DNA from 4 places in the Metabacillus sp. 113a genome. Region 1 is predicted to be linked to each of the others. Evidence: riboswitches for the same ligand, from Rfam matches in the RefSeq annotation. Region 1 holds a riboswitch; each other region holds the start of a gene.
What was found. Region 1 has a riboswitch for S-adenosylmethionine ahead of ACQCVE_RS17890 (methionine biosynthesis PLP-dependent protein). Riboswitches for the same ligand answer to the same signal wherever they lie in the genome.
Positions count from the first base shown of each region.

Region 1 (2,202 bases):
ATCCTTTTTTTTCGATCGCTTTTTGCAATTCACGATTCGGTTCGATAAAATTCTGCACCTCTCCGGCAGTGGTTTTTACTTCAGTTTCTCTTATGCCGACCTGATGGTAAATCGTCATTTCCGGTCCTGATGTAAAGGACGAAACGGCCTCAAGCACCTGTGCATCAACATAAGGAGACTGCATAATGATTTTGCCAAAAATGCTCGGATAATCGAGAGCTGTCATGAATCCGATCGTAGCTGCAAGCGAATCACCGATCAGGGCACGGCCCTGACCCACCTGATAGGTCGGAAATTCCCGGTCCAGAAAGGGAACCAGTTCATGAGCGAGAAAACGCTTGTAGGCAGCAAACTTCGCCCCTTCAGGATGGTATTTCTCTCTCCGGTCCTTAACGTTTTTATAAGGAATTCCCACGATAATTAAATTTTCAGCGTTTCCGGTTTCCAGAAGTGATTCATATTGGCGGGCAATCCGCCCAAGCCTGAAGTAATCCTGACCGTCCTGGGCAATCAGGACGCTGTATTTATAGAGCGGTGAAAAGCTTTTGGGCAGGTAGGTGAGTACTGTCAGCTCTTCATCTAATGCCTCTGAAAAAAAAGAAGATTCTTTAACGATTCCAGTTTGCTTCTCCACTTGTAAGTCCTCCAGATGAATGTAATACAAGCTAAAAATTCACTTTTGAATTCGCTTCCACTTATTTTATCACGATTCTGGAAAAAATGCCGTTTTCAAAAGAGCAGAAAAGAATGAATGAAAAGCTTGAAAAAATCATAGATATACGGTAAGGTTATAAAAAATTCATATATTTCCGACGATTTATTCTTATCCAGAGAGGTGGAGGGACTGGCCCTGCGAAACCTCAGCAACCGGTAGACACGCGAACGTGACTGCGTACCAAGGTGCTAAATCCAGCAAGCAACTCGGAGCTTGGGAGATAAGAGGAAGAAATGTTTAAGCGACAAGCCTTCTTCTTATTTCAGGAGAAGGCTTTTTTGTATTCTTTTATTAAAAGAAATGAGGGGATAATATGACAAAACATACAGAAACGATCCTGGCTCAAATAGGCAACCGCAGTGAACAGGCGACAGGCGCCGTCAATCCTCCGATTTACTTAACGACAGCCTATCGCCATGCAGGAATTGGAGAGTCGACGGGCTTTGATTACATACGGACGGGCAACCCGACGAGAGCAATCGCTGAGCATGCTGTTGCGGAGCTTGAAGGAGCAGATCAGGGCTTTGCTTTCAGCTCCGGGATGGGGGCGATTCAGACGATTATGGCTTTGTTTAAAACAGGTGATGATTTAATCGTTTCGTCGGACATCTATGGCGGAACGTACCGGCTTTTTGAGCAGGAATGGCGCAAATATGGATTAACGTTTCAATATGATTCATTTACAAACCTGGAGCATACTGAAGCGAGAATCCTCCCAAATACAAAAGCGATTTTTCTAGAAACGCCAACGAATCCGCTTATGCAGGAAGCGGATATAGCAGCGGTCGCACAAATGGCAAAAAAGCATGGACTGCTGCTGATTGTCGATAACACTTTTTATACACCGGTCATCCAGCAGCCGCTGAAAAGCGGAGCAGATATTGTCATTCACAGCGCAACCAAGTACTTGGGAGGGCATAACGACCTGCTCGCCGGAATTGTGGCAGCGAAAGGCGAAGAGCTCTGCAGGGAGCTTGCGTCCCACCATAATGCAATCGGAGCCGTTTTATCCCCTTTTGATTCCTGGCTCCTGATCAGGGGGTTGAAAACGCTGGCATTAAGAATGAGGCAGCACGAGCTCAATGCTGCAGAAGTGGCGAAATTTTTAGAGGAAAGTCCAGAGGTAACGGATGTCCTTTATCCGGGAAGAGGGGGCATGCTTTCCTTTCGAATCGCTAAAGAGGAGTGGATCAACCCCTTTTTGAAAAATTTGAACATCATCACGTTTGCAGAGAGTCTTGGCGGGGTTGAAAGTTTGATGACGTATCCGGCTACCCAGACGCATATGGATATACCAGAAGAAATACGTACGGCAAACGGTGTCTGTAACCGGCTTCTGCGCTTCTCGGTGGGAATAGAGCACGCAGAAGATATCAAAGCGGATTTGAAGCAGGCATTCGAGGCTGTTAAGGAGGCGGAAAAAATTGAGCAATACTGATTGGTCAATGCAAACGAAGCTGCTGCACAACAGCCATAAAACAGATAAG
Region 1 covers NZ_JBNILJ010000019.1:22,641-24,842, reverse strand. The annotation lists gene ACQCVE_RS17895 (esterase family protein) at 1-634, opposite strand, end outside; SAM riboswitch class I at 821-942, shown strand; gene ACQCVE_RS17890 (methionine biosynthesis PLP-dependent protein) at 1,029-2,153, shown strand; gene metC (cystathionine beta-lyase) at 2,161-2,202, shown strand, end outside.

Region 2 (2,202 bases), on a different contig from region 1:
CCAAAATCCAGACGTTCGTCAATCTCTAAACGTTCATATGTGCCTGCTCTCACAAGTCACCTGTCCTTTCCGTACCTTGTACATGTTGTATGGCATGTCTAATTCTACTATAATCAATTCATAAAGTGAAACTTCCATCAGCGGAGATTTTCTCCCCGAATGGGAAACGCTCCCCCTCTTCCAAGTTTTTGGCCGGGTTCATCTTTCTTGCCTGAATCAGCAGGCTGGCGCAGGACAGGTTCTACCCTCCCAAAAAAGATTCATGCTGAAGAGGGATTCAGCTTGACAGAGCCTGTTATAAAGGCAGATGGCCTTTTAGATGGGATTAAGAAAACATGGGAGGAATCGGCATGTCAAAGGAAAATTCATTCGATATTGTATCCAAAGTCGAAATGCCTGAGGTTCAAAATGCTATAGCGGTTGCACTTAAAGAAATTCAAAACCGCTACGATTTTAAAGGAAGCAAAAGTGACATCAAGCTTGAAAAAGAAGAACTTGTCCTGATTTCAGATGATGACTACAAACTGGAACAGCTTAAGGACGTCCTCATCAGCAAACTAATCCGCCGTGAGGTTCCTGTAAAAAATATTCAGTACGGCAAAGTCGAGGGAGCATCCGGGGGTACTGTGCGCCAGCGCGGCAAGCTGGTTCAGGGAATCGATAAAGAAAACGCTAAACGCATCAATAACATCATCAAAAATTCCGGATTAAAAGTAAAATCCCAGGTGCAGGATGACCAGGTCCGTGTCACAGGAAAGAACCGCGATGACCTCCAGCAAGTGATTGCTGCCATCCGGCAAGCGGAGCTCCCAATTGATGTACAGTTTATTAATTACAGATAATCAAAGGACGGGACCGCTGTAAACGCGGTCTTTTTGTTATCCAAATGCAGCACAGATTAGAAGAAGCAGACAAAACATCCCCCGCAATGAACCATTCTTTTATTTTTCGAGTGCCTAAAGGGGCTGACGGAGTCTGTCTCATCCGTTTTCTCCTTTCACTTCTTTTTGCAGGAAAAATGTTAGGCTAACCCCTTGAATATTTTCGAAAAATTAGGTAAATTGGGAGTAATCGATTTTTAAATGAATATCGTTCTTATCAAGAGAAGCCGAGGGACTGGCCCGATGACGCTTCAGCAACCGGTCATGCAAGATTGCGTGCCAAGGTGCTAAATCCAGCTGAGCTGCCTGCTTGGAAGATAAGAAGAAGTCCGAATGTCAAAGCCTTCTTCTGCAGAAGGCTTTTTATTTTTCATTCTGCTGGATTCAAATGACTATTTCCGCTAAAGACAGCTAACGAAACTTATTTTTCAAGAGGAGGGGGATTCCCGCATGGGATTTCTAGATGATTTGCAAAATCAGATTTTAGTAGCAGATGGTGCGATGGGAACCCTTTTGTACTCCCATGGGATTGACCGGTGCTTTGAAGAACTGAATAGATCAAGTCCCGATCAGATCCGGGGAATCCATGAAGCCTATATAAAAGCCGGGGCACGCGTCATCCAGACGAACACATACGGAGGAAATCATATCAAGCTATCCCGATATGGTCTGGAGGATGATATCCGGACAATCAATTCACAGGCGGTCAAACTTGCGAGACAGGCTGCCGGCAGTCAGGCCTATGTGCTCGCAACGATGGGCGGGGTCCGCGCCTTCAAGAAAAGCTCACACACTCTGGAGGAGCTGAAGCGCAGCTTCCGTGAGCAGCTTTACGTTCTCCTGAATGAAGACATAGACGGGCTTTTGCTTGAGACGTTTTATGATTTGGAGGAGCTGAAGGCGGTTCTTGAGATTGCAAGAAAAGAAACCAATAAACCGGTTACCGCGAATGTTTCACTTCATGAAACGGGAGTTCTGCAGGATGGAACTTCGCTTGCAGACGGCTTAAAACAGCTTGAAGAGCTTGGTGCGGATGTGGTCGGACTTAATTGCCGGCTCGGTCCTTACCATATGCTTGAATCTCTTGAGGAGGTTCCCCTTCCAAAGCATGCGTTTCTTTCGGTATACCCGAACGGCAGTCTTCCTTCTGTAGAGGAAGGACGCCTTATTTATGAATCGGACGAAAACTATTTTGGTGACAGTGCCCTTGCGTTCCGAAGCCAGGGTGCCCGCCTGATCGGCGGCTGCTGCGGGACAACGCCCAAGCATGTGAAAGCCATGGCGGATGCCTTGAGAGGTCTCGATCCGATCAGCGAAAAAT
Region 2 covers NZ_JBNILJ010000006.1:55,432-57,633, forward strand. The annotation lists gene ACQCVE_RS11465 (CvfB family protein) at 1-53, opposite strand, end outside; gene ACQCVE_RS11470 (YajQ family cyclic di-GMP-binding protein) at 351-842, shown strand; SAM riboswitch class I at 1,093-1,205, shown strand; gene ACQCVE_RS11475 (bifunctional homocysteine S-methyltransferase/methylenetetrahydrofolate reductase) at 1,332-2,202, shown strand, end outside.
Region 2: another riboswitch for S-adenosylmethionine. It lies ahead of ACQCVE_RS11475 (bifunctional homocysteine S-methyltransferase/methylenetetrahydrofolate reductase); the one in region 1 lies ahead of ACQCVE_RS17890 (methionine biosynthesis PLP-dependent protein).

Region 3 (2,202 bases), on a different contig from region 1:
TGTAGATTGGACGGCGAAGATCAAGCATTTTGATAATCCCTGCCGGCCGAAGATCAAAGTTTTGGCGCACTGCGTCAACTAGAGCTTCTTCACTTGCTTTGCCTGTGCTGAATGTATTGATCGAAATGGACACAGGCTGGGCAACACCGATCGCATAGGCAAGCTGGACTTCACATTTCTCTGCAAGGCCTGCTGCTACAATGTTTTTAGCCACATAACGGGCAGCATAAGCAGCAGAGCGGTCAACCTTCGTCGCGTCCTTACCGGAAAACGCACCGCCGCCGTGGCGTGCATAACCGCCATACGTATCAACAATGATTTTACGTCCAGTCAAACCAGCATCACCTTGAGGTCCGCCAATAACAAAACGGCCTGTCGGATTTATGAAGTATTTGGTGTTTTCATCGATAAGTTCAGCAGGAACCACCGGCTTAATCACATGCTCTTTCAGGTTGCGCTGAATCTGCTCCAAAGAAATTTCCGGGTGATGCTGGGTGGAAATAACAATGGTATCAACGCGAACCGGTTTATCGTTCTCGTCATACTCAACTGTTACTTGCGTCTTTCCATCCGGGCGAAGGTAAGGCAGAATTTCTTCCTTACGCACTTCTGCCAATCGGCGGGAAAGCTTATGTGCAAGAGAGATTGGAAGAGGCATAAGTTCTTTTGTCTCATTGCACGCAAATCCGAACATCAAACCCTGGTCCCCAGCACCAATTGCATCAATTTCCTCATCTGTCATGGTTCCTTCACGGGCTTCAAGTGCCTGATCGACACCCATTGCAATATCTGCAGACTGCTCATCAATGGATGTAAGCACTGCACACGTTTCAGCATCAAAACCATACTTGGCCCGTGTATAGCCGATATCTTTAACTGTTTCACGGACAATTTTCGGAATATCGACGTAAGTTGAAGTTGTAATTTCTCCAGCAACCAGGACAAGACCGGTTGTTACGGATGTTTCGCAGGCAACACGTGCATTCGGATCGTTAGCAAGAATCGCATCCAGGATTGAATCGGAGATTTGGTCACAAATTTTATCCGGGTGTCCCTCCGTTACGGATTCTGAAGTGAATAGATGGCGTTTAACTGACAATGTAATTCCTCCTCTGAATTTTCGGCTGTTCTATTGGCAAGGTTCAGTTATGTACTTCCCCTCTTTGTTTGAGACGGAACTCGTTCCCTTTTCTTATCTTTAGCTTTATGTTAAGAATCTTTCCCTATAAAATCGGAAAAAGATTCCAGACTGCATAAAAAAACCCTTCCTTCTTAATAGAGGAAAGGAGTTATTATTCAGCCTTTCACTCTTATCGCTCAAGGACTACAGCCTTGCGTCAGGTTAGCACCTTTGCATGAGAGAAAACCGAAGTCTTCCGACCTTGCAGGTTGCTGGGCTTCATAGGGCCTGTCCCTCCGCCAGCTCGGGATAAGAGAATCCGTTCAAGGACATATAATACCTCAATTTTCCCGTAAATGTCAACAAAAACTGAAAGGATGTTTTTGAACGAAAAAGCATTTTTGTATGCGCTCTCCCTTAAAACAGAGGTATAATGTTGGTAGAGCTGGACATGGTATGGAATTGAGAGCCATTTCCCGCCTTATCCGGGAGGACTGGCTGCGGATGCCGGCCCGCGAACCTCCGTCCAACAGCTTGACTGGATTTCGGCATATTTTTGCAAACGCATTCAATACCCGGCTGGCGGTACAGGCTTTAAGCGGGTAAATGCCCTTGTCGAAGCGCTCCGCCGGATTTACGGACGCTGCAATCAGCTTCATCTTGTTTACGGGCGGGGACGGCACGGTTTCGAGCGGTTCCTTAATCTATTTTTTCATGACCATACAAGTTCAGCCAGCTCCGCTAAACATTCATTTTTCAGCTGAGCACTGGCATTTCGTAAGGTGGAGCGTAAAATACATTAATTAGTATAGACTATTACCTTAAATGTGTTATACTAATTATAGAAATGACTTTATTACGAGCAAAGGAAGGTATGGGGATGAATTCACTTGCCGCAACAAACGAGCTTTCGCTTTTACTTGAAGGGGAAAATGTTTCATTAAACTTATCAGTACCGCAGCTAGTTGAAAAAATTCTGTCAAGGAACGAAGCCGTTTTAACATCAACCGGTGCCATCCGCGCAACGACCGGTGCCTATACAGGCCGTTCGCCTAAAGATAAATTTATTGTTAAGGAAACGA
Region 3 covers NZ_JBNILJ010000003.1:328,064-330,265, forward strand. The annotation lists gene metK (methionine adenosyltransferase) at 1-1,099, opposite strand, end outside; SAM riboswitch class I at 1,308-1,436, opposite strand; gene pckA (phosphoenolpyruvate carboxykinase (ATP)) at 2,001-2,202, shown strand, end outside.
Region 3: another riboswitch for S-adenosylmethionine. It lies ahead of metK (methionine adenosyltransferase); the one in region 1 lies ahead of ACQCVE_RS17890 (methionine biosynthesis PLP-dependent protein).

Region 4 (2,202 bases), on a different contig from region 1:
GGCATTAAGCAGGAGATTTCCAATAAACTGTCCTGGATCAAAGCCGATCGGGCCGAAGAACGCAAATTCAGGATCAATGACTTTCGTTTCTGTTTCTCCTGCAAAAATGCTTCCTGTGTGGAGGTCTCCATGCACTAAGGCATCCGCCTGCGTTAAAAATTTCTTTTTAAGCTTGGCAGCTTCCAGTTTTAAATGGGTGTCTGCCCAGATCTCTTCCGCCGCTTTCCGGAGCTCCGGTTCAAAGTCATTTGAATCATGATCGAAGAATGGATCGGTGAACACAAAGTCCTCTGTAATTTTACAAAGGTCAGGATTCGTAAATTGTTTAACAAGCTGTTTTTTCACATGAGGCTCAAGGGCGAAATCGCTCGTATAAAAGAGCGTCCTGGCCATAAATTCTCCAATGTGCTGAGCGAGATGCGGGAGCTGTTTTCCTTCGATCAATGCCTGCCTGGCAATTTGTAAGTGTGACAGGTCTTCCATTACAGTTACGGCTAGGGGCTGGTCGGTGTAATAGACCTCCGGGACAAGCCCTGGTGCAAGCTCTGCATGCTTAACGAGGGCGCTGCTTTCAATGCGTGCCCGGTCAAGGGTAAGCGGCCATGATTCACCGATTACCTTTGCGTATGGAAGAGCCTGCTTAACAATCACCCCTTTGCCTGATTTTGGATCATGTACTCTGAAAACAAGGTTCAAATTCCCATCGCCAATTTCCCTGCAGTGAAGAATCGTGTCTGGAACGAGGCCCAGCCTGACCGCGAGTGCCGCAGCGGCGGCTTCCGTTAACGGTTCATAAAATGCTGAATGTGGTATACCCAATTTTTTCGCCTCCTGAAAAGCCGTTTTTTAGATAAGTGCAAATACAAAAAGCCTCTTTCGTTTTGAGAAAGAGGCTTGAAGAGGCTGTCTCCGCACCTCTTATCTCCCAGAAAGCATAAAGCTTCTGACGGATTTAGCACCGTGCCTTTTGGAGCGTCTTGCTCCGGCGCTTCTTGCTGCGCCCCATTTCGCAATGGAATTACGGTCGGTTGCTGTTGGGGTCAACGGGCCAATTCCCTCTCCCAACTCTCGATAAGAGTATATGTGTTAGATTTTTTTGAATGTTTTAATTGTTTTGCAATCAATCATTGATGAAAATCTTACCAGCTCCACAATAAGTCTGTCAATCTTTTTTTAGTATGTTTTAAAGGCCCGGCATCAGAAAGAATCTGATAAAACCATTCATAAGCTTCAGGCTGAGTGATTTAACCCTTATATATAAAAAATTAAATAGGGAGGTCAGCTTTTAAAGAACGATTGGTACAATTCAGGCCGGCGGTCCTGAAATACGGGAATCTGTCTTCTGATTTCAGCAATTTCTGCGAAATCCAATTCAGCGCGGAGTGTTTCTGCTCCTTGCCCCGCCTCGGCCAAAACTGATCCCCATGGATCAATGATTATAGAATGTCCGGCAAATTTATTTTTGGGGTCGGACCCGCATCTGTTGCAGGCAACGACAAAGGCCTGATTCTCAATGGCTCTTGCTATGAGGAGCGCCCGCCAGTGGTTAAGGCGGAGGAGGGGCCATTCAGCGGCGACGAACAATACTTCTGCTCCATGGGCTGCATGATCCCGCATCCATTCAGGGAAGCGGATATCGTAGCATATAAAGCCTGCGCATTGGATTCCATCCAGAGAAAAAAGTCCGCTGCTTTTGCCGCCTGTCAAATAATGGTGTTCATCCATCAGTTTAAATAAATGAATTTTGCTGTATTCATGTACCAGCTCTCCGCTCCTGCTGAAAATGAGCATTGTATTTGTTATCTCTTTACCGGACTTTTTGGCAATGGACCCTGCCACCAGGTGGACATGGTGCTCTCTAGCCAAGGCCGAAAGAAAAGCCTTCGAGTCCCTTCCTGCCGGGTCCGCAATCTCATCCAGTCTTGTCAAATCGTATCCAGTGTTCCATAATTCGGGTAATACAAGAATGTCCGGCGGATTGACTTTAACGGCTTCCCTGATCGCAGCTGCCGCTCTTTTTTTATTTTCTTCCGGATTGCCGAATGCGATATCAAATTGGATGCACGCAATTGACTGTTTCACTTTGACCCCCGCTTTCAATCAGAATTTTCTTTACTTTTCTGTATTAACACTATATGATTTGTGACTATCATTTCAAGAATTTTTCGAGAAGGTGGAATAGAATGACATATTTTGAACCAT
Region 4 covers NZ_JBNILJ010000005.1:90,689-92,890, forward strand. The annotation lists gene mtnK (S-methyl-5-thioribose kinase) at 1-819, opposite strand, end outside; SAM riboswitch class I at 916-1,078, opposite strand; gene ACQCVE_RS10545 (carbon-nitrogen family hydrolase) at 1,279-2,082, opposite strand; gene ACQCVE_RS10550 (pyridoxal phosphate-dependent aminotransferase) at 2,184-2,202, shown strand, end outside.
Region 4: another riboswitch for S-adenosylmethionine. It lies ahead of mtnK (S-methyl-5-thioribose kinase); the one in region 1 lies ahead of ACQCVE_RS17890 (methionine biosynthesis PLP-dependent protein).